2 regions of the Kitasatospora sp. NPDC058406 genome follow, and region 1 is predicted to be linked to the other one. Evidence: riboswitches for the same ligand, from Rfam matches in the RefSeq annotation. Region 1 holds a riboswitch; the other holds the start of a gene.

Evidence for each region. Region 1 has a riboswitch for cobalamin ahead of ACFWOG_RS24020 (ribonucleoside-diphosphate reductase subunit alpha). Riboswitches for the same ligand answer to the same signal wherever they lie in the genome.
Region 2: it holds a riboswitch for cobalamin, as region 1 does, so the genes downstream of both, ACFWOG_RS28360 (prenyltransferase/squalene oxidase repeat-containing protein) here and ACFWOG_RS24020 (ribonucleoside-diphosphate reductase subunit alpha) in region 1, are expected to answer to the same signal.

Annotation. Positions count from the first base shown of each region.
Region 1 is NZ_JBHXKE010000128.1:8,870-26,081, reverse strand. It holds gene ACFWOG_RS24025 (ribonucleotide-diphosphate reductase subunit beta) at 1-860, opposite strand, end outside; gene ACFWOG_RS24020 (ribonucleoside-diphosphate reductase subunit alpha) at 860-3,286, opposite strand; cobalamin riboswitch at 3,471-3,613, opposite strand; gene ACFWOG_RS24015 (hypothetical protein) at 4,120-5,070, shown strand; gene ACFWOG_RS24010 (glycoside hydrolase family 26 protein) at 5,236-6,708, shown strand; gene ACFWOG_RS24005 (hypothetical protein) at 6,935-7,783, shown strand; gene ACFWOG_RS24000 (glycosyltransferase family 2 protein) at 7,857-9,308, shown strand; gene ACFWOG_RS23995 (glycoside hydrolase family 113) at 9,337-10,683, shown strand; gene ACFWOG_RS23990 (acyltransferase family protein) at 10,706-12,958, opposite strand; gene ACFWOG_RS23985 (GNAT family N-acetyltransferase) at 13,073-13,567, opposite strand; gene ACFWOG_RS23980 (helix-turn-helix domain-containing protein) at 14,005-15,066, shown strand; gene ACFWOG_RS23975 (histidine phosphatase family protein) at 15,133-15,906, opposite strand; gene mctP (monocarboxylate uptake permease MctP) at 16,070-17,212, opposite strand, start outside.
Region 2 is NZ_JBHXKE010000173.1:14,582-18,612, reverse strand. It holds partial or broken gene ACFWOG_RS28370 (short-chain fatty acyl-CoA regulator family protein) at 1-424, shown strand, start outside; gene ACFWOG_RS28365 (hypothetical protein) at 490-1,917, opposite strand; cobalamin riboswitch at 2,047-2,123, opposite strand; cobalamin riboswitch at 2,196-2,349, shown strand; gene ACFWOG_RS28360 (prenyltransferase/squalene oxidase repeat-containing protein) at 2,507-4,031, shown strand, end outside.

The DNA of each region.
Region 1 (17,212 bases):
GCGAGCCGCTGGTCGGCCACGGCCTGCAGGTACTCGCGCATCGACTCGGTGTTCATGCCGGGCAGGCCGTCACCGCACAGGTCCTGGGCGAACTGGAGCTCGGCCTCGACGGCCTCCTCCAGCATCTCGGTGACCTGCTGGGCCATCTTCTCGTCGAAGAGGTCGGGCTCCTCCGCGCGGACGGTGTCCACCACCGACATGGCGAAGTCCATGTGCATGGACTCGTCGCGGAACACCCAGTTGGTGCCGGTGGCGAGGCCGTGCAGCAGGCCGCGGCTGCGGAACCAGTACACGTACGCGAAGGCGCCGTAGAAGAACAGGCCCTCGACGCAGGCCGCGAAGCAGATCAGGTTCAGGAGGAACGCGCGGCGGTCCTCCTTGGTCTGCAGCGAGTCGATGTGGTCGACCGCGTTCATGTACTTGAAGCAGAACTGGGCCTTCTGGTGGATGGAGGGGATGTTCTCCACCGCGGCGAAGGCCGCGTTGCGGTCCTCGGGGTCGGGCAGGTAGGTGTCCAGCAGCGTCAGGTAGAACTGGACGTGCACGGCCTCCTCGAACAGCTGCCGGGACAGGTAGAGCCGGGCCTCGGGGGAGTTGATGTGCTTGTAGAGGCTCAGCACCACGTTGTTCGCGACGATCGAGTCACCGGTGGCGAAGAAGGCGACCAGGCGGCCGATCATGTGCCGCTCGCCCTCGCTCAGCTTGGCGAGGTCGGCGACGTCGGAGTGCAGGTCCACCTCCTCGACGGTCCAGGTGTTCTTGATCGCGTCCCGGTACCGGTCGTAGAACGACGGGTAGCGCATCGGGCGCAGGGTCAGCTCGAAGCCGGGGTCGAGCAGCATCTTCTGGGCGTCGGACATTACTGGCAGGCCTCGCAGGACTCGGGGTTCTCCAGGGAGCAGGCCAGCGCGGCCTCCTCCTCCGGGGTGAGGGTCGGGGCGCCGACGGTGACGGCGACGGGACCGGCCGGGACCGGGGCGGCGGTGCGGGCGGCGCCGGAGGCGGCCTGGGCGATCCGGGTGGCCGGGCGCGAGCGCAGGTAGTAGGTGGTCTTCAGACCGACCTTCCAGGCGTACGCGTACATCGAGCTGAGCTTGCCGATGGTCGGGGCGGCCATGAACAGGTTCAGCGACTGGCTCTGGTCGATGTACGGCATGCGGGCCGCGGCCAGGTCGATCAGCGCGCGCTGCGGGAGCTCCCAGGCGGTGCGGTACAGCGAGCGGACCCCGGCGGGCAGCCAGCCGAGCTCCTGGACCGAGCCGTTGGCGTCGCGCAGCGCGTCCCGGGTCTGCTGGTCCCAGACGCCCAGCTCCTTGAGCTCGCGCACCAGGTACGGGTTGACCTGGAGGAACTCGCCGGAGAGGGTCTCGCGCTTGAACAGGTTGGACACCTGCGGCTCGATGCACTCGTACACGCCGGCGATCGAGGCGATCGTCGCGGTCGGGGCGATCGCCAGGAGCAGCGAGTTGCGCAGGCCGGTGGAGGCGACGCGGGTGCGCAGGGCCTCCCAGCGGTCGGCCCACTCGGGCGCGGCGCTCGGGAAGTGGTCGATGTGCAGCTCGCCGCGGGCGGCGCGGGTCTCCGCGTACGCCTCGTGGCGGCCGAGCTGCTCGGCCAGGTCGGCGGAGCGCTCGTACGCGGTGAGCATGATGCGCTCGGCGATCAGCGTGGAGAGCTGCTTGGCCTCGGCGGAGTCGAAGTCCAGGCGGAGCCGGAAGAAGACGTCCTGCAGGCCCATCACGCCGAGGCCGACCGGGCGCCAGCGGGAGTTGGAGGCGCCGGCCTCGGGGGTCGGGTAGAAGTTGATGTCCACCACGCGGTCGAGGAACGTCACGGCGGTGCGGACGGTCGCGTCCAGACGCTCCCAGTCCATCGCGTTCAGCAGGTCGGCGGCGGTGGCACCGGCGGCGACGTGGGCGCCGAGGTTGACCGAGCCGAGGTTGCAGACGGCGGTCTCGGAGTCGTCCGTGACCTCCAGGATCTCGGTGCAGAGGTTGGAGGAGTGGACGGTGCGGCCGGGCAGCGCGGTCTGGTTGGCGGCGCGGTTGGACGCGTCCTTGAAGGTCATCCAGCCGTTGCCGGTCTGCGCGAGGGTGCGCATCATCCGGGAGTACAGGGTCTGCGCGGGGATGGTGCGGACGGCCTTGCCGGCCAGCTCGGCCTTGAGGTAGGCCTCGTCGAAGTCGGCGCCCCACAGGTCGACCAGCTCGGGGACGTCGGCCGGGGAGAACAGCGACCAGTCGGCGTTGGCGTTGACCCGGCGCATGAACTCGTCGGGGATCCAGTGCGCGAGGTTGAGGTTGTGGGTGCGGCGCGCCTCCTCACCGGTGTTGTCGCGGAGCTCCAGGAACTCCTCGATGTCCGCGTGCCAGGTCTCCAGGTAGACGCAGGCCGCGCCCTTGCGACGGCCGCCCTGGTTGACGGCGGCGACCGAGGAGTCGAGGGTGCGCAGGAACGGGACGATGCCGTTCGACTTGCCGTTGGTGCCCCGGATCAGCGAGCCGCGCGAGCGGATCCGCGAGTAGGAGAGGCCGATGCCGCCGGCGTGCTTGGAGAGGCGGGCGATCTGGGCGTACCGCGAGTAGATCGAGTCCAGGTTGTCCAGCGGCGAGTCCAGCAGGTAGCAGCTGGACATCTGCGGGTGCCGGGTGCCGGAGTTGAAGAGGGTCGGCGAGGAGGTCAGGTACTCCAGCCGGCTCATCAGGCGGTACAGCTCGGCCACCTCGCGCACCGACTGCTCGTTGTCGCCGACCGCCAGGCCACAGGCGACGCGGAGCAGGAAGTGCTGAGGGGTCTCGACGACCTTGCGGGTGATCGGGTGACGCAGCAGGTAGCGGGACTGCACGGTGCGCAGGCCGAAGTACTCGAAGCGGTCGTCGCCGGCCGGGTCGACCAGGGCGTTCAGCGCCTCGGTGTGCTTGGCGACGAACGCGGCGGTGGTGTCGCCGATCAGGCCCTCGGCGTGGCCGACGGTGATCGAGGTGGAGAAGGAGACCACGCCCTGGGTCGCCGCCTCGTCGACGATCTCCAGCGCGAGCAGCCGGGCCGCCAGCTTCGAGTACTGCGGGTCCTCGGCGATCATCGACGCGGCGGCGTCGATGGCCAGGCCGCGCAGCTCGGCGAAGTCCGAGCCGGCGTTGCGGCCGCGCAGCGCGGCGGCGGCGACGTGACCCGGGTCCACCTGGGGGAGGTCGACGCTGCGGTCGGTCAGCACGCGGAGGAGCGCGCCGCCGGGGTCGGAGACCGTACGGTCGGCGGGGGCGGAGCTGGAACCCTGGGCGGGCAGGGTGACTGAGGCAGCGGTGGTCAAGGCGCTCTCTCCTGGCGGCGATCGGCGTCGGTAGATCGGGGGGCCGGGCCGTTCGGGGCAGGGGAGGACGGCGCGGGCGCCCGTGGCGTCGCGCGGCGTGTCGTCCCCGGCCCGCCCGCGAGGCCCGGAAGGTGGTGCTCGTGCTGGGGCCTCTGCGGGGAGGCGCTCGCACACCGTCGGCAGGTACTCGGACTCGCGGGCTCCCATGGGGAGACGGCCGCTCACCGCTGCGGGGCAGTCCCGGACTCGCACCGGGTTCCCCTGCGTCGACAGCAGGGTCGAGCATACATCTAGTGGTGCTCTCTCGATGCGACACCACATGTTGTGCAGCGCGGCGTGTTGGCGCGATGACCGCTGGTACCGGGGCGGGAGCCGGGAAGGGGCGCGGGCCGGGGTTCCGGACGCCCCGGGGCTTGTCAGGATTCGGAAACGGAATGGTGACCGGGGCGGTCGCCGGTCAGGGCCATGCCCTACGATCTCGCCTCATGAGCGACGGAACGGGCGTGCCCGGGGAGTGGTCTGGACAGCCCGCTTCGCCGGGGGAGCAGCCGGCCCCTCCCGCCGGTGCGGGGGGCGCACAGAACCAGCAGCCGGGTGGACCCGGACCGGTGCCGCCGGGGCAGCAGCCCTCCGGCGGCCAGGCCGTGCCGCCGGCACCGGGCGGCTTCGGACCGCCTCCGGCGTCGTACGGACCGCCCGCGCCGCCGCCGGCCCGGCCGCCGGCGCCCGCGGCGCCGCAGCCGCCGCAGTCGATCCAGGTGCCGCCGCCCGTTCAGCCGCCTGTTCAGCCGCCCGCGCCGCAGCCTCCGGTGCAGCCCCAGCCGGCGCCGCAGCCCCAGCCGCCGATGCCGGTGCCCTCGCACCACTGGCAGCATCCGCCGCAGCCGCAGCCGCAGCCGCAGCACCTGCCGCCGCCGCAGCAGCCGCAGCAGACCGAGCCGGACTGGGCCGCGCTCGCCGACCGCAACGCGGCCGAGCACCGGCGCAAGACCCGGTTGAAGATCATCGGTGCGGCCGTCGCCGTCCTGATCATCGGCGGCGCCGTCGCCGGCGGCCTGCTCCTGCTGGGCAAGGACGGCGACGAGAAGCCGATCGCCGGGCCCACGTCGACCGCGACCGGGGCCACCCAGCAGCCGGCGCCGTCTCCGACCGGTTCCGCCAAGCCGACCCCGACGTCCACCCCGACGCCGACCCCCACTCCGAGCGCGACCCCCGACGACCCGTCGAAGCCGCTCTGGGACGCCTCCACCGACCCGGCCCCGCAGGACGCGGCGGCGCTCTTCTCGGCGCTCACCGTGACCGTCAACGGCGCCACCTGGAACCGGACCGTCGTCTCGCTCGACTCGCCCTGCTGGGACGGCAACTCCACGGTCGGCGGTCTCGGCCGGGCGCTCGGCGACCAGGGCTGCCGCCAGGTCCTCCGGGCCACCTACGTCTCCGGCGACAGCGCGGTGACGCTCGGCGTCGCCGTCTTCGACCACAAGATCCAGGCCGAGACGGCCCTGAAGAACTACGTCGGCCACCTCAAGGGCGCCGCCGCCCCGGGGGCGCCGGTCTTCTGCGCCACTCCGGGCTGCACCAACACCAAGAGCATCCTTGGACGCTACGCCTACTTCACCGTCGAGGGTTCCGCCAAGGGCGGCAACACCGCGGACGCCGCCGCGACCGCGGCCGCCACGGGCTTCGGCGAGCACGTGAAGAACCAGCTGCTCCAGCGGGCCAAGACGCCCGCGGCCCCGCCGGCGGCCCCGGCGGGCTGACCGCCCGCCGCCGGCCCGGCCGGCCGTCCCCCGCGTGCCCGCTCGCCGGGACGCGGGGGAGTGTGGCAGGCTCGCGGGCTGTCAGTCGTACGCGTGTCCGGTCGTGGCGGCCCGGGCGTCGCCGCCGGGCCCCCCGGCCGACCCCGGTCTCCGGAGGAGTGCCCCGTGGCCCTGCCCCGCCCGTTGCACGGCAAGCCGGCCGCCCTGGCCGTGTCCGCCGCCGTGCTCGCCACCGGCGCGCTGGTGCTCGGCGGCCGGGACGACCGCTCCGCCCCGCCGCCGCCCGGCCCCGCCGGGCCGACCGGACGCAGCGAACTCACCCTCAACGGCGCCGGCCGCGCCCTGCCCCCCGAGGTCGGCCGCGACCTGCTGGCCCGTGATCCGCAGGCCTCGCCGAACGCCCGGGCCGTCCAGCAACTGCTCGCCGACCTGGAGGCCACGGCCCGGTCCGGCCGCTCCGGCGGCACGGTGATCGGCCAGCACATCGAGGGGCACAACGAGCGCTACAACCCCGAGTACGGCGACTACCGGGGCACCAAGCCGGTCGGCTACTACTACAAGAAGGCCGCCGACATCACCGGCAAGCTGCCCGGCTTCGTCGAGACCGACCTCGGCCCCGGTTACGGCCAGAGCGGCTGGGGCGTCGGCAACCCGCGCTCCTACTCCGAAGGGCGCTGGCCCGCCTGCGCGGTCGGCTGGCAGTACACCGACGACGCGGTGGACCTGATGGCCGCCGTCTGGTCCGGCCACCCGCGTGCGGCGGACGGTACGTACGGCGCGGCCGGCGTCCAGAAGAACTGCGACGGCACCGCCACCGAGCTGCCGGACAACGGCGGCGCCCCGGCCGGCCTGGTCGGCATGTCCTTCCACCAGCCGTACCCGGGTTCGGACGTCAAGTCCTTCGACCGGGTGCTCTGCTCGTCCTCGCCCGCGGCCGGCGACCCGGGCTGGTTCGGCCGGGTCGTGGACAGCACCGGCGGCACCCCCGAGTACCGGGCGCTGCTGACCGACCTGTCCTTCCTCGCCGACCACCTGGAGTACCTCGCCGCCCACGACGTGCCGGTGCTGCTGCGCCCGTACCACGAGATGAACGCGGCCGACTGCGCCCGCGGCTTCTGGTGGTCCGGCCAGAAGCCGGCCGACTACCAGGCGCTCTGGCGGATCACCTACCACTACCTGGTGGAGACCCGGGGCCTGCACAACCTGCTGTTCGCCTGGACGCCGGTCTCCTGGGACGGCGCCCCGGGCGTCGACCCGTGGAACTACTACCCGGGTGCGCAGTACGTGGACCTGGTCGGGGTGGACGACTACAGCGGCAGCCCGGCGCGCCCGATCGGCACCGGCGAGGTGTGGACCAAGCGCTACTACGACGGCCTGGCCGGGTACGGCAAGCCGCGGATCCTGGCCGAGTCCTTCGCCGTCCCGGTCAACTCCCGCCAGTCGGACACCCTGCGGCGCACCCCGTGGACGATCTGGACGGTCTGGGGGCAGTCGCTGACGGCGGACAACCTGACCCCGGACCAGCCGCGCAACTCCAACGCCGACGTCAAGGCCACCTACGACGACGCCCTGGCGCTCACCGGCGGTTCGGCGGCGTTCGGGGCGAACGTGGACTGGAGCGGCCTGCACGTGCGGTGATACCGGTCGGCGGCGGCCGGGGCCCGGGTGCCGGGGCCGGTGCCGGTGCCGGGGAGGCGGACGGCGGTGCGCCGGGCCGGGCCACCGGCTGCGGTCGCGGCCTTCGATAACAAGTCGGCGGCCCCGGGCCGCCCGGAATTCCGGGCCGCCGACCCGTGTGGCATCCTGTGGCCCGGAATCGAGCGGGCTGATGCCGGGGGACACCCGGCGGGCGGGGGTACGGGAGATGACACAGGTGCGTCCGGACCGCCCGGCCGGTGGCATCGCCGTGGCCTGGGGAGCCGTCCTGCTCGGCTGGGCGGCGTACAACTGCTTCTGGCAGGCCGGTGTCGCCACCTTCGTCAAGGGCATCTTCTACTACGGCAGCGACGCCGTGACCGCCGAGACCGGCAGCCTCAACTACGGCCTGCTGTACCTGGTCTCGGGCGTCCTGTTGCTGCGCGGGCACGGCTGGGCGCGCGGGGTGGCGGTCGGTGTGGCGCTGGTCGAGGGCTACAACCGGGTGCGCAGCCTGACGGGTGCGCTGCTGGACGAGCCGCAGCGCCGCTGGTTCACCGGGACGACCGAGGGCTGGCTGAAGCTGGTGACCTTCGGGCTCGGCGTGCTGGTGACGGCGGTGCTGGTCCTGCTGCTGGTCCGCTCGCTGCGGCGGCCGGAGACCGGCCGGGAGCCGGCGCCCGGCCCGTGGGCGGCGCAGTCGCCGTTCCCCGGGCAGACGTTCCCGGGGCAGCCGCCGTTCGGCGGGCCGGTCCAGCAGCACGCCCAGCATGCCCAGCCGCATGCCCAGCAGGCGCCGGCCGCCTGGGCACCGCAGGCCCAGCCCTACCCCCAGCCCCAGCCGCAGGCGCAGCCCCAGCCGCAGGCGCACCCCCAGCCCTACCCGCACGAGCAGCCGACCCAGACCGGCTGGCCCCAGCCCCAGCCCCAGCCCCAGCCCCAGCCGTACGCGTCCGGTCCGGCGGCCCCTCAGCAGCCCTGGCCGGCCCCGCCGGTGGCGCCCGGACCGGTCACGCCGGGCCCGATGGCGCCCGGTCAGGTCCGGCCTCCCCAGGACACCCCGCCCTACCCGGGGTAGCCTGCTGGATGCTCCGGCCGTTGGGCCGGACGGATGAACGCTCAGCCGAAGACGACGAGGAACCCCTTTCACCATGACCTCAGCAACACCGGTGCGGACGGTCCTGACCACGTCCCGCGAGGCGGCCAGGCTCGCCGACCGGCAGATGTCGTGGAAGCCCCGGGTCGTCCCCTTCTACCTCTCGTTCCTGGTCATCTTCGGCTTCTCGACCTGGGCCTACGTGCCCAACCCGACCCCGCTCGGCTGGGTGATCACGATCCTCTGGGGCATGCCGGTGTTCGGCGTGCTGATCGGGTTCCAGGGCGTGCTGATGGTGCGCCGCCGGATCCGCAAGGCCGGGCGGATGACCCCGCCGGTGCCGGTCGACGACGACTACCTGATCGTGCTGGTACCGACCATCGGCCGGCACGACACCTACCCGGCGCTGGAGCGCTCGGTCCTCTCGTACGTCGAACACCTGCCGGTCTACTTCCCGTGGATGCGGGTGGACATCCTCACCGAGGAGGGCTGCGCGGCCGGCGAGAAGATCGACGACCTGGCCGCCCGGCACCCGCTGATCCGGGTGGTGACCGTCCCGAAGGCGTACGAGACGCCGAACGGCACCAAGTTCAAGGCCCGCGCCAACCACTACTCGCACGAACTGCGGATCGACGAGGGCGAGGCCGAGGACGACGTCTGGGTGCTGCACATGGACGACGACACCGGTGTCGGGCCGGACACCGCCGCCGCGGTGGCCCAGTTCATCAACCGGCAGCGCCGGGCCGGGGACGACGCCAAGCACATGGCGCAGGGCATCCTGACGTACCCCCGCGAGAACGCCGTCTCCACCTTCACCTGGCTCGCCGACGCGATCCGCCCGGCCGACGACATCGCCCGGTTCCGCGCGATGACCGGCACCGGCACCCCCATCGCCGGCGTGCACGGCGAGCTGCTGCTGGTGCGGTCCTCGGTCGAGGCCACCATCGGCTGGGACTTCGGCCCGAAGACCATCGTCGAGGACGCCCAGATGGCGCTCAACTTCTGCCTGCGCTACCCGGGCCGCAGCGACTGGTTCAACGGCCGCTGCTACGGGGCGTCGCCGGCCGGGGTCAAGGACTTCCTCAAGCAGCGCGAGCGCTGGGCCTGGGGCCTGGTGGCGCTCTGCTTCAACAAGTCCATCCCGCTGCGGTTCCGGCTGTTCATCGGGATGGGCATGGTCAGCTGGGTGCTCGGCCCGCTGCAGCACGTCGGTCTGGTGCTGCTGGTCGCGTGGTTCACCGGGACGATGAACACCTCGCCGGTGACCCAGTCGGTGGTGCTGGTCTGGTCGATCAACTTCGCCTACGTGATCTGGACGTACTGGGAGGGCCTGCGGCTGAACGTGGTCGCTTCGGCCAACCACCGGCGCAAGTGGTGGGAGCCGATCGTGGTGGTCGCGGCCATCCCGCTCTTCTCCTTCCTGGAGGGCTGGGGCGGTCTGCGGGGGCTGATCAAGTTCCTGCGCCGCGAGGAGAACAAGTTCGTCGTCATCGCCAAGCCGGCCTGACGGATCACACGGGACTGCTGCCAGAGCCATGAAACGTTTCGTCATCTTCATCCTGCCGACCGCCGTGCTCGGCATCACCGTGGGCGTCCCGATCCTGTTCGGGGACCACCCGGTCAAGTTCGACCACCGGCGGCCGACCGAAGTGCACTTCGCCGGCGTCGCGGAGGAGCAGGGCCGCGTCTGGGGCTTCGGGAAGGACACGCCGCAGGAGCCAGTGGACACCGGCCCCAAGGTGGTCCGGCCGTGGACCGAGGGCAGCCCCGAGTGGGGCGTCCAGGTGTACTGGCTGGACGACCCGAACGACCCGGAGAACTTCGTCCGGGGCAAGGTCGACCGCATCGTCGACTACGTGGTCGGGCTCAACGCCAACGCGCTCTCGGTGACGTTCCCGTACTACACGGTGGGTGCCAGGGCCAACGCGGTCGCGGCCCGGCCGACCACGCCCGGCCCGGACCGGCTGGCCCTGCTGCTGGACGCCGCGCACCGCGCGGGCCTGCGCACCACCGTCCGGCCGCTCCTGGACGAGGAGGCGCTCAAGTACACCACCACCGGGAACTGGCGCGGCAACATCGCCCCGGCCGACCGGGACGCCTGGTTCGCCAGCTACGCCGCCTTCCTGACGCCGTACCTGAAGACCGCCCAGGACCACGGCGCGGCCGAGTTCACCATCGGCACCGAGTTCAACTCGCTGGAGAGCGACCCGCACTGGGCCGGGCTGGTGGAGCAGGCGCGGAAGACCTTCCGCGGCGAGCTGGCCTACGACGCCAACTGGGACAACTGGTCCAAGGGCGCGATCCCGGTGCCGGTGGAGCAGACCGGCGTCGACGCCTACTTCCCGGCCAAGTCGGCGGGGGACGACGCCTCCGCGGCGGACCTGGTGGCCAGCTGGAACACCTGGCTGGACAAGCGCGGCAAGGGCGTGCAGCCGACCACCAAGCTGACCGAGGTCGGCATCCCGGCGCAGAAGGGCGCGTACAAGACGCCCGGTGACTTCTACACCAGGCGCGAGCTGAACGAGCCCGTGCAGGCGACCTGGTTCACCGCGGTCTGCCAGGTCGCCCGGGAGCGGAAGCTCGCCGGGGTGTACTTCTGGTCGCTGTACTTCGGCATCGACCCGACCCTGCCGACCACCGAGGACACCCCGCGGATGGACTTCGCCGGCCGGCCGGCCTCGGAGAAGGCGATCCGGGACTGCTTCGCGCAGACGTACGAGGTGCCCGCGGCCCCCGAGGGCCATGGCACCGCCGCCGCGAGTGCGCCCGCCGCCCCGGGCACGACGGCGAGCCCGGCCCCGGGTGCCACCACGCCGGCCCCGAGCAGTCCTGCCCCGAGCGGATCGGCCCCGGGCAGCCCGCAGGCCACGCGCAAGCCCTAGCAGGACCCGGCTAGGGCTGGGGCTAGGGCTGGGGCTTGGCGGACGGGCTCGTGCTCGTCGACGGCTTCCCGGCCGCCGGCGGCTGGGTCGTCCCGGTCGCCCGGCCCGTCGGCGTGCTCTGGCCGGTGGGCGTGGGCTGGCCGGTGGCGGCCGGCGACGCCGTCTGGGCGGGTGCCTGGGCGGGTGCCGGGGCCGGAGTGCCCGGTTGTCCCCCCGGGGTGGCCTGCGGCGTCGCGGGCGGGGGCCCGTCGGCCCGCACCCCGGCGAGCGCGTCCGAGATCTGCTGCTCCAGCCACGGCGTGACCACCCGCATGCCGGCCGGCGTCAGGTGCACGCCGTCGGTGGCGGGGGAGACCAGGTGGCCGTCGCGGTCCTTCCAGAGGCAGGTGCCGTCCGGGCAGTAGAAGGCGTTCAGGTCGAGCAGTTGGACGGTGCCGGCGGAGCCCCGTACGAACTCGGCGACCTGCTGGTTGTAGCAGGTGCCCCAGGTCTTGTTGATCGCGCCGTTCTCGACCCGCTCGTTCATCAGCAGCACCTTGGCGTCGCCCGCGCGCTGCCGGATCAGGCCGACCGCCTCGGCGAGCTGGGTGCCGTACCGGGTGCGGTAGTACTCGTCGCACGGGTTGAGCCAGGTGCCGTCCAGGTACTGCTCGGCGGCGTCCCAGCCGAGGTGCAGCACGACCGCCTGCGCCCCGGTCCGGCCCAGGTCCCGCTCCCAGCGCCCGGTGCGGTCGCGGCACTCGTCGGTGGTGTCGAACTCCTCCTTCGAGGTGCCGCGCACCCTCTCCGCGCCGAACACGCCGCAGCCGCTGATCCCGCCGTCGACCACCCGGAAGCGGTCGCCGTGCCGGTACAGGCCGGTGGCGAGGTCCTGCGAGAAGGAGTCGCCCAGCGCGAGCACCAGCGGCCGGCCCGCCGAGCCGGAGCGCATGTCGTACGAGACCCAGGCCGGCAGGTACCAGGCGCCGACGGTGGCGACCGCGGTGGTGGCGGCGAGGATCGGGACGGTCGGGAAGGGCCGCCAGCGCATGACCCGCACCCGCTCGGTCGCGGTGTGCAGCAGCCAGGCCAGCACCCAGGAGAGCGGTGCGCCGATCGCCAGCAGCATCGGCGGCGAGATGTCGTCGACGAACCGCTGGAGCATCCAGTAGACCGGCAGGTGCAGCAGGTAGAGGCTGTACGAGATGGTGCCGGTGAGCCGCAGCGGCGGCAGCGAGAGCAGCCGGACCAGCGGGCCGCGGTCGTGGCAGAGCGAGGCGACCAGGACGGCCGAGAGCGCGGCCACCGCGGCCAGGCCGCCCTGGTAGAGCCACGGCTGCTTGTAGTCGTGGACGGTGAGGCTGGCCGCGACCAGCCCGCCGAGCGTGGCGGTGCCCAGCAGGGTGAGCAGCGCGGTGCCGGCCGGTCCGGAGGCGGCCCGGAAGCGTCGCTGGGTGCGCGGGCCGGCCCCGGCGCCGTCCGCGGCCTTGCGCCGCAGCCGCAGGTAGACCACGAAGGCGGCGGCGGCCCCGGCGGCGAAGCCGACCGCGCGGGTCTCGGTGCCCAGGTAGAGGCGGTCGGCGTTGGAGCCGTTCCACATCAGCGGGGCGACGGCGGCGGAGAGGACGAACAGCACGCCGGTGGCGATCCCGGTCGCGGTGAGCGAGCGGCGGCAGACCGCGTGGATGAGCAGCAGCAGCAGCGGCCAGACCACGTAGAACTGCTCGGTGATGCTGAGCGACCACATGGCGGCCAGCGGGTCGATCCCCGCGTAGTGCTGCCAGTAGGCGTCCCCGCGCTCCAGCTGGGCCCAGTTGGCCACCTGGGCGAGGGCGGCCAGGGCCTGGGGGCGCAGCTCCTTGACGTCCTTGAGCGGGCTGACCAGGGCGGAGAGCGCGACCACCAGGAAGACGGTGGCCAGCAGGCCGGGCAGCAGCCGCTTGGCACGGCGGCGGTAGAAGACGCCGAGCGCGATCCGGTCGGTGCGGTCCAGCTCGCGGATGAGCACCAGGGTGACCAGGAAGCCGGAGAGGACGAAGAACGCGTCCACGCCGAACAGGCCGTTCTGGAACCAGTTGGTGTGGTAGAGCAGCACGGAGGCGATGGCGAGGCCGCGCAGGCCGTCGACCGACGCGAAGCGCACGGACGGGGGGAGGGGGCGGGGCGGCTCCGGAGGGGGCGCCGGTACCGCGTACCGGCTGCCGCGCGGGGCCGGGATACCCCGGGCCTCGCGCATGTCCTGGAGCGTGGGTCCGCTCGCCGCCGAGGGCGCGCCGAGGCTGGGCCCGTCGTGCATGGGTTGTTCTCCCCCGATCGATGGGCTGCCGCGAGGTGTCTCGATCAGAGGTTTATATCAAAAGACCCCGGTTGATCGTCGGCCGGCCACCCGGAACCGGGGCCGGACCGGGCGTCAGAACGCCAGGCTGTACACCATCAGATCCACGCCAGGGTGCGGCGACCAGTCGCGGTCCGGGGACCGGCGGAAGCCGACCCGCCGGTAGATGCGGTGGGCGGTGGTCATCTCCGGGCGGGTGGAGAAGGCCATCCCGGCCAGGCCGAGCTCGCGGCTGCGGGTGAGCGCCGCGCGGACCAGGGTCTCGCCGACGCCCCGCCCGCGGGCGGCCGCCGAGGTGGCGAGCATCCGGATCTCGCCCTCCTCGGGGGTCGCGATGTCGGCCCACTCGGTGCCGCCGACCGCGAAGGTCACGCAGCCGAGCACCCGTCCTTCGGCCGCGTCGACCGCGACGAGGAGTTCGGCCTCCCGGGCCCGGCGGGCGGCGTCGCGCAGGAGGTGGACGTAGTCGCTCTCGGGCGAGGTGTGCCCGTCACCGACGAAGGCCTCGACGGTGATGCGGCCGGCGTCCTCGAAGTCCTCGGCGCGGGCCGGGCGGATGGCGATGTCCATCCGGTCAGTGTGCCGGAACCGCTGCCGGCGCCGGTCGCCGGGTCGGCCGTGGACGGACCGACGCGGTCGCCGGTGGTGTCGGCGGTTCCGGTGGCAGTGAGGGGAGCGGAGGGGGCGGTGGCGGTGGCGGGGTCGGCGGACGGGCGGAGGGAGGCGGCGGGCATGGTGCCGTAGAGCCGGTCGGGCAGGGCGGGGTCGACGGGGTAGCCGCCCGGGCGGTGCCAGTTGTCGCGTCCGGCGGCGTCCTGCTGCGCCACCTCGCGTCCGATCAGGGCGCCGAGCAGGCCGATTCCGCCGACGGCCCCGACCAGGGCGAGTGCGCTGGCGATGGTGTCGGAATCCATGACTCCACTCTGCTCGCGTCGCCGGACGCCTACGAGTGGCAGGAATGCCTTAATGCATCGAAAAACTGCCAGCGGTCGTCCTATCCTGGGGGCATGCTCAAGAACGTGGTCGCGGTGGTCCTCGAAGAGCTCCACCCCTTCGAGCTCGGTGTCGCCTGCGAGGTGTTCGGCCTGGACCGCAGCGCGGACGGCCTGCCCGGGTACGACTTCGCGATCGCGGGCGCCCGCCCCGGCCTGCACCGGACGCACGCCGGCTTCTCCGTCGACGTCCCGCACGGCCCCGAGCGCCTCGCCGAGGCCGACCTGGTCGTGGTCACCGCGACCGGCGTCCGCCCCGCGTACCCGGCTCCGCTGGTGGACGCGGTCCGGGCGGCCGTCGAGGGCGGCGCCCGGGTGCTCTCCATCTGCAGCGGAGCCTTCGTGCTCGGCGCCGCCGGCCTGCTCGACGGCCGCCGCTCCACCACGCACTGGCGGCACACGGCGGAGCTGGCCTCGCGCTTCCCGCTGACCACGGTCGAGCCGGACGTCCTGTACGTGGACGACGACCCGGTGATCACCTCGGCCGGGACGGCGGCCGGCATCGACGCCTGCCTCCACCTGGTGCGCCGGATGCAGGGCGCCGAGGTGGCCCGCGGGATCGCCCGGCGGATGGTGGTGGCCCCGCACCGGGAGGGCGGCCAGGCGCAGTTCGTGAACCGGCCGATGCCGGAGCACGACGGGGACTCGCTCGCGCCGCTGCTCGACTGGATGCGTCACCACCTGGACCGGGAGTCGACCGTCGAGCAGCTGGCCGCCCGGGTCCACATGTCGCCGCGCACGTTCGCCCGCCGCTTCCAGCAGGAGACCGGCACCACCCCGCACCGCTGGCTGACCGGGCAGCGGCTGCTGCTCGCACAGCGGCTGCTGGAGTCGACCACGGAGCCGGTGGACGCGATCGCCGCCCGCTGCGGCTTCGGCAACGCGGCCACCCTGCGGCACCACTTCGGCCGCCGGCTGGGGACCACCCCGCTGGCGTACCGCCGCTGCTTCGCCGAGCCCGAGACGTCCGCCGTCCGGGCCACCGGGCCGTCCGTGCCGGCCGCCCGCGCGGGCGGCCCCGTACCCGGCCGTCCCGTACCCGGCCGTCCCGTACCCGGCCGTCCCGCGCCGGCCTGAGCGGCCCGGGCGCCCCGCCGGCCGGTGCCGCTCGGGCCGGCGCCGCTCAGGCCCGGGCCGCGGGGGTCACTCCCCGTCGCCCAGGTGCCCCGTGTCGTTCCAGTGCCCGGGCCGCAGCCGGTCGCCCTCCGCCCGCCAGAGGCTGGTGGAGCAGTTCCGCACCGGCTCCAGCGCGGTCAGCTGCGCCTCGGTGAGCCGGTCCAGCGCGTACCTCAGCATCAGCACGGTGCAGTCGTGGGCGACCAGCAGGACGGGCCGGCCGGCCTCCTCGGCGCAGATGTCGCGCAGCACGCTGCGCACCCGCAGCGCCACGTCCGCCCAGGACTCCCCGCCGGGCGGGCGGTAGTACAGCTCGCCCATCTTGCGCCGCCGGGCCGCCTCCTCGGGGTGCTTGGCCTCGATGGCGGCCTTGGGCAGCATCTCCAGGATGCCGAGTTCGCGGTCGCGCAGCCGCTCGTCGTAGCGGACGGCGAGGGAGACCGGGACGGCGCCGAGCCCGGCGGCCTGGGCGAGCGCGATCCGGGCGGTCTCGGCGGTGCGCACGTACGGCGAGCACCAGACGCTGCGCGGGCGGTCGGCGCTGGGCAGGCCGGCCCACCAGCGGCCGAGGGCGTGGGCCTGCTGCTGGCCGTGGAGGGAGAGCGGGATGTCCGCGTCCCGGCAGCTGATCGGCACGCTGAGCGCGCCGACGGCCTCGGCGAGCTGGAACTCGACGTTGGCGGTGGACTCGCCGTGGCGGGTGGCGATCAGGACGGACGGCAGGCCGGTGGCCGTCGCGCCGGGTGGGTGGGTGGTGGTGGAGAGGTGTTGACCGTTGAGCGTGGTGCCGAGTTCTGCCATCGCCGCTGCTCCCCGTGGGTCGGTCAGTTGCCGGCCGGTTCCGGTCCGGTCTGGTGGTGCCCTGTTGGTGCCCTGTCCGTGCGGCTGTTCATACATATGATCGCGCCGCCTCTCCAGTGTTGACGGAGGAGACGGCGCGATCACAGGGCGCGCACGGGGTGCGTCAGTGCGCCGTCACGGGCTCCGGCGCGTTCCTCGGCTCCTCGTCGCCGCTCTCGGCGCCGTAGTCGGCCGGCCGGGTCTCGTCCGGGCTCTCCGGGGCCTTGGCGGCCCGCAGCGCCAGGGTGAGCGCGACCGAGACCAGCAGGTTGAGCACGAAGGCGGTGAGCCCGATGTAGCCGATCTCGCCGATGCCGGGGATCTCGGCCGAGTTGCCGCCGAAGTGCTTGGTGGCCGGGCTGGCGATGCTGTACGCCTTCCAGGTGCCGTAGACCATGCCGGCCGCCCAGCCCGCCAGTAGCGCCCAGTGGTGGAACCAGCGGGTGAACAGGCCGCCGACGATCGCGACGAAGGTCTGCAGGATCCAGAGGCCGCCGAGCAGCTGCAGGTTGATCGCGGCCTGCTTGTCCATGCCGAGCACGAACACCAGCGCGCCGACCTTCACCAGCAGCGAGACGAACTTGGCCACCCGGGTCTCGTCGGCGGGAGTGGCGTCGGGCTTCAGGTACTCCTTGTAGACGTTGCGGGTGAAGAGGTTGGCCGCCGCGATCGACATGATGGCGGCCGGCACGAGCGCGCCGATCCCGATCGCCGCGAAGGCGACGCCGGTGAACCAGTCCGGGAACATGTTCTCGAACAGCTGCGGCACCGACAGCTGGGTGTTGAATGTCTTGTCGCCCTTGCCGACCCCGGCCGCGATCGCCATGAACCCCAGCAGCGCGAGCAGCCCCAGCATCAGCGAGTAGGCGGGCATGATCGCCATGTTCCGGCGGACGGTGTTGCGGGACTTGGAGGCCAGCACGCCGGTCACCGAGTGCGGGTACATGAACAGCGCCATCGCGGAGCCGAGCGCCAGCGTCGCGTACGTCCACTGCTTGTTCTCCGGCACGGTGAGCGAGCCGGTCGCCTTCGGCGCGGCGAACTTCTCGCCCGCCACGTCGAAGATGTGACCGAAGCCGCCGAGCCGGATCGGGATGTAGATCACCGCGACGATGATCACGACGTAGATCAGGGCGTCCTTGACGAAGGCGATCAGCGCGGGGGCCCGCAGCCCGGAGGAGTAGGTGTACGCGGCCAGCACGCCGAAGGCGATGAACAGCGGCAGGTCCTTGACGAACCAGTTGGCGTTCTCGCCGCCGCCCACGCC
Region 2 (4,031 bases), on a different contig from region 1:
CGACTTCCACTTCTCGCGCACCGGCGGCACCTGCCCGCTCTGGAACGTCTACGAGACCTTCGCCGCCCCCGGCCGCATCCACGTCCAGGTCGCCGGCATGCCGGACGGACGGCGCTACCTGTGGACCGCCCGCGCCGTCACCCGTTCACCCGGGGGCTGGGGCCGCCCGGGCAAGACCTTCGCGATCGGGCTCGGCTGCGAACTCCGCCACGCCCACCGGCTGGTGTACTCCGCCGGCCTCGACCTGGGCGACGAGGGCGCGGCCACCCCGATCGGCCTCGGGTGCAAGGTGGGCGAACGCCCCGCCTGTCCGCAGCGTTCCGCGCCCGCCGTCGGCGTCCCGCCGGTGATCGACGAGCACACCAGCACGTTCGTGCCGTATCCCGCCCGCGCCGAACCGGAGGGGCGGGCGGCCGACGCCTGAGGGCGGCCCGGGGCGCGGTGGCCGGGCACGGGGAGCCCGCGCCCGGCCGGGGGGCCGGCCGCGGGTCAGCTGCCGTAGCGCAGTGACACGGTGTCGCCGACGTGGACGACGGTGGCCCGGGTGGCGCCGGTGGCGGCGGCACCGTCCAGGCTCACCTTCCAGGTCGACGCGCCGCTGTTGGCGGTGCCGTTGACCGCGGTGATCGTGCCGCTGCCGGTGGACGGCGTGACCGACGTGACGCAGCCGCTCGGTGTGGCGGTCGCGGCGGCGTCGAGGACGGCGCCCAGGGTCGTGGTGGCGCCGGTCGGGGTGAGGGTGACGGCGCAGACCTTCAGCGGGGCGGTGCCGTTGTCCACGACGAGGGCGAGCCGGGCGGCGGTGCCGGAGGTGAAGCCGGTGGTGGCGGCCCAGGCGGGCTCACCGGCCGCCGTCGGCGCGGGCGGGGTGGCGGTGAACCCGCCGCCGGCCACGGCGCGCAGGCCGTCCACGGAGGCGTAGGGGGACGGGGTGGTGTCGGTGGGCAGGTACTTGAAGCCGCCGCCGGGCTTGAACTGCTGGGCGATCAGGAAGTCGATCGGGGTCTTGCCGGTGCCGCTGGTGAAGTCGACGCCCTGCGCGTTGATCCCGCAGGCGTTGAGGCCGGACACGGCCCAGCCGTTGGAGTCGGTGTTGGCGCCCCACATCGAGTTGAAGGCGCCGGAGGCGACGAGCTTGCCCTTCAGGAAGTTCTTGGCCGCGACGACGGCGGAGTCGGTGTTGGGGACGCCGCCGCTGCACAGCGAGGCCATGGCGGCGCCGGTCATGTCGATGTCGCTGCCCTGGCCGAGCGCGACGGGGTCGCCGGCGGCCTTGCTGTAGTTCCAGCCGCCGTCGGTGTGCTGGTTGGCGCGCACGGTCGCGACCGAGGCGTCCAGCAGGGCCTGCGGGACGCGCTGCCCGCCGCCCTGGGTCCTGGCGCCGCCGAGGGCGAGCAGCCCGAAGACCGTGCCGTTGAAGTTGGCGGAGGGGCCGTAGTAGCCGGGCTCGGCGGTCTGCCAGTAGGCGACCAGGTCCGCGACGAGGTTGCGGCTCGGCCCGACGCGCGCGGGGTCGATCCCCGCGGCGTACGCGTTGAGGGCGCCGCGCTCGTAGTCGGTGACGACCGGCGAGGCGCCCGGCCAGGTGGCGGCGGCGAGCTGGTTGCGGTAGACGAGCCGGGCGTTCTTGGTGGCGTCGCCCCCGGGGGTCACGTCCGCCGCGGCCGTACCGGCGGCGGCCAGCGCGCTGAACGCCCACTCGTTGGAGAGCCCGCCGCCGGTGACGTAGCTCCCGTCCGCGGCCTGGAGGGACTTCAGGTAGGTGACGCCGGTGCTCTTCGAGGTGGCTATCTGGGCCGGGGTCGCGGTCGCGTGGGCGGGGACGGCCGACAGCACGAGGGCGCCGGCGGCCAGCGAGACGGTCACCGCGGAGGCGGCGCGTGAGGAGGCGAAGCGCGAGGAGGCGGGAACGGGCACGGAACGGCTCCTTGGTGTGGCGGGCGCCGATCCGGCCCCGGCCCCGGTGCCCGGTCGGGCGCGCGGCGGCTGGGGCGGCCGCCGCCCGGATCGCGTGGGCTGGCTTTCGCTGATGCTGCGCGGCCGGGCGGGCATTCGGGCTCGGGCCGGCACGGTCACCGCCCCACACCGCTGCGCGTCAGCCCCGGATTCACACCGGATTCCCCCGCTCGGCCACCGCGGACGCTACCGCACCGGCGGGGCAGTCACGAGGTGGGGAAGGAGACATGACGCTTCGTTGACGCCGACTCCGCGAGCGTGGTCTGATGAAATGCTTTTTCATCCTCGGCAGTCAGGGGAAGCCGGTCCGATTCCGGCGCTGACCCGCAACCGTAGACCCGCCCCACCCCGGGCTGGTGAGCCGGAATGCCTGCGCCGGGGCCTTGTTCCAGGAGTGCTTGCGTCGTCGTGGACTACGACGCGGTCAGAACGGCCCCGCGCGAAGGAGGCCGTCGGCTGCGCTGTGGCATCCCGACGACTGATCAGGGAGTCGCCGGTGAGGGCCAGCAGCAGTCGTACGAGTCACAGAGCCCGGGGGTTCACGTCCCTGGTGGCCACCGGTGCCGTCGCGATCGCCGCCGGCGGCACGGTCCTGCTCGGACACCCCGGCAGGGCCGCCGCGGACCCGATCGAGGAGTGCACCGCCACCACCGGAGCGATCGTCGCCGTCGACTTCGGCCACTGGGGCGGCGGAGTCGTCCGCGGCTGCGACGCCCACCCCACGACCGGGATGAACCTGCTGCACAACGCGGGCTTCACCACCACCGGCACCGAGCACGACGGCCCCGCCTTCATCTGCCGGCTCGGTAACGGCGCCTTCGCCAACGGCACCCAGTACCCCGCCGTCGCCGAGGAACCCTGCGTCAACACCCCCCAGGCGACGGCGTACTGGTCCTACTGGATCGCCGAGCCCGGCCAGGCGACCTGGTCCTACAGCCGCTACGGCGCCGGCACGCAGAAGCCCAGGCCCGGCGAGGTCGAGGCCTGGGTGTACGGCGGCACCGACATCGGCGGGACGAGCGGAGCGCCCTCCTTCACCCCGGACTCCGTCCGGGCCAGGAACACCGGTCCGTCGCCGTCCGCCTCCGCGTCGCCGTCGGCGTCGCCGAACCCGACCCTCCCGCCGCCCGCGGGAGACCCCGCCGCCGCGGCGGCCTGGCTGGCGGGCCGCCTCGTCAACGGCGAGTACATGGGGAACTGGGCCTTCGAGGGGGCCGACTTCCCCCGGACCGCCCTCACCGCGACAGCCCTGGCCGCCGCCGGGACCCAGGACCCGGCCCTGCGCAAGGTCGTCGCCTACCTCGCCGCCCACACCGACGCCTTCCTGTACCCGGACGGGCCGAGCGGCAAGCCCGACTCCAAGGCCGCCGCGCTGCTGGCCCTGGTCGCCGAGAGCACCGACGGCAACCCCCGGGACTTCGGCGGCCGCGACCTGATCGCCGCGCTCACCGACCACGTGTGCGTCGCGGCCGGCGAGAACGGGGAGTGCACCGCGGCCGGGGACTTCCACGGTGCGGCCTCGCCCTGGGTGCAGGCGTGGGCCGTGATCGCCCTGCAGCGCGCCGGCGTCACGCCGCCCGCCGCGACGCTCGCCCGCTTCACGGTCCTGCAGTGCGCCGACGGAGGCATCGCCGGCTCGATGATCGTGGCCGGCGGCCACTGCGAGTCCGACCCGGTGGCCACCGGCCTCGCCGTCCTCGCCCTGCGCCCGGCGGCCGGCTTCGAGCCCACCGCGAAGAAGGCCGCGGACCAGCTCGCCGCGAGCCAGCAGGCCGACGGCTCCTACGCCCCCTACGTCGGCGCCGCCGGCGACACCACGAGCACCGCCGCCGCGGCCCAGACGCTGAAGGCCGTCGGACAGGGGGCCAAACAGGCCACCGCCAAGGCCTGGCTGGCCGCCCGCCAGGGCGAGGACGGCGGCTTCGGCCCCGACGAGTCGACCACCGAGGCCGACGCGGCCGCCACCGAGCAGGCCGTCCTGGCCCTGACCGGAACCGATCTGACCACCGTCCGCCACAACCCGAACGGTGCCACCACCACCCCGCCGACCACGCCCGCCGGCCGGGCCCCCGACC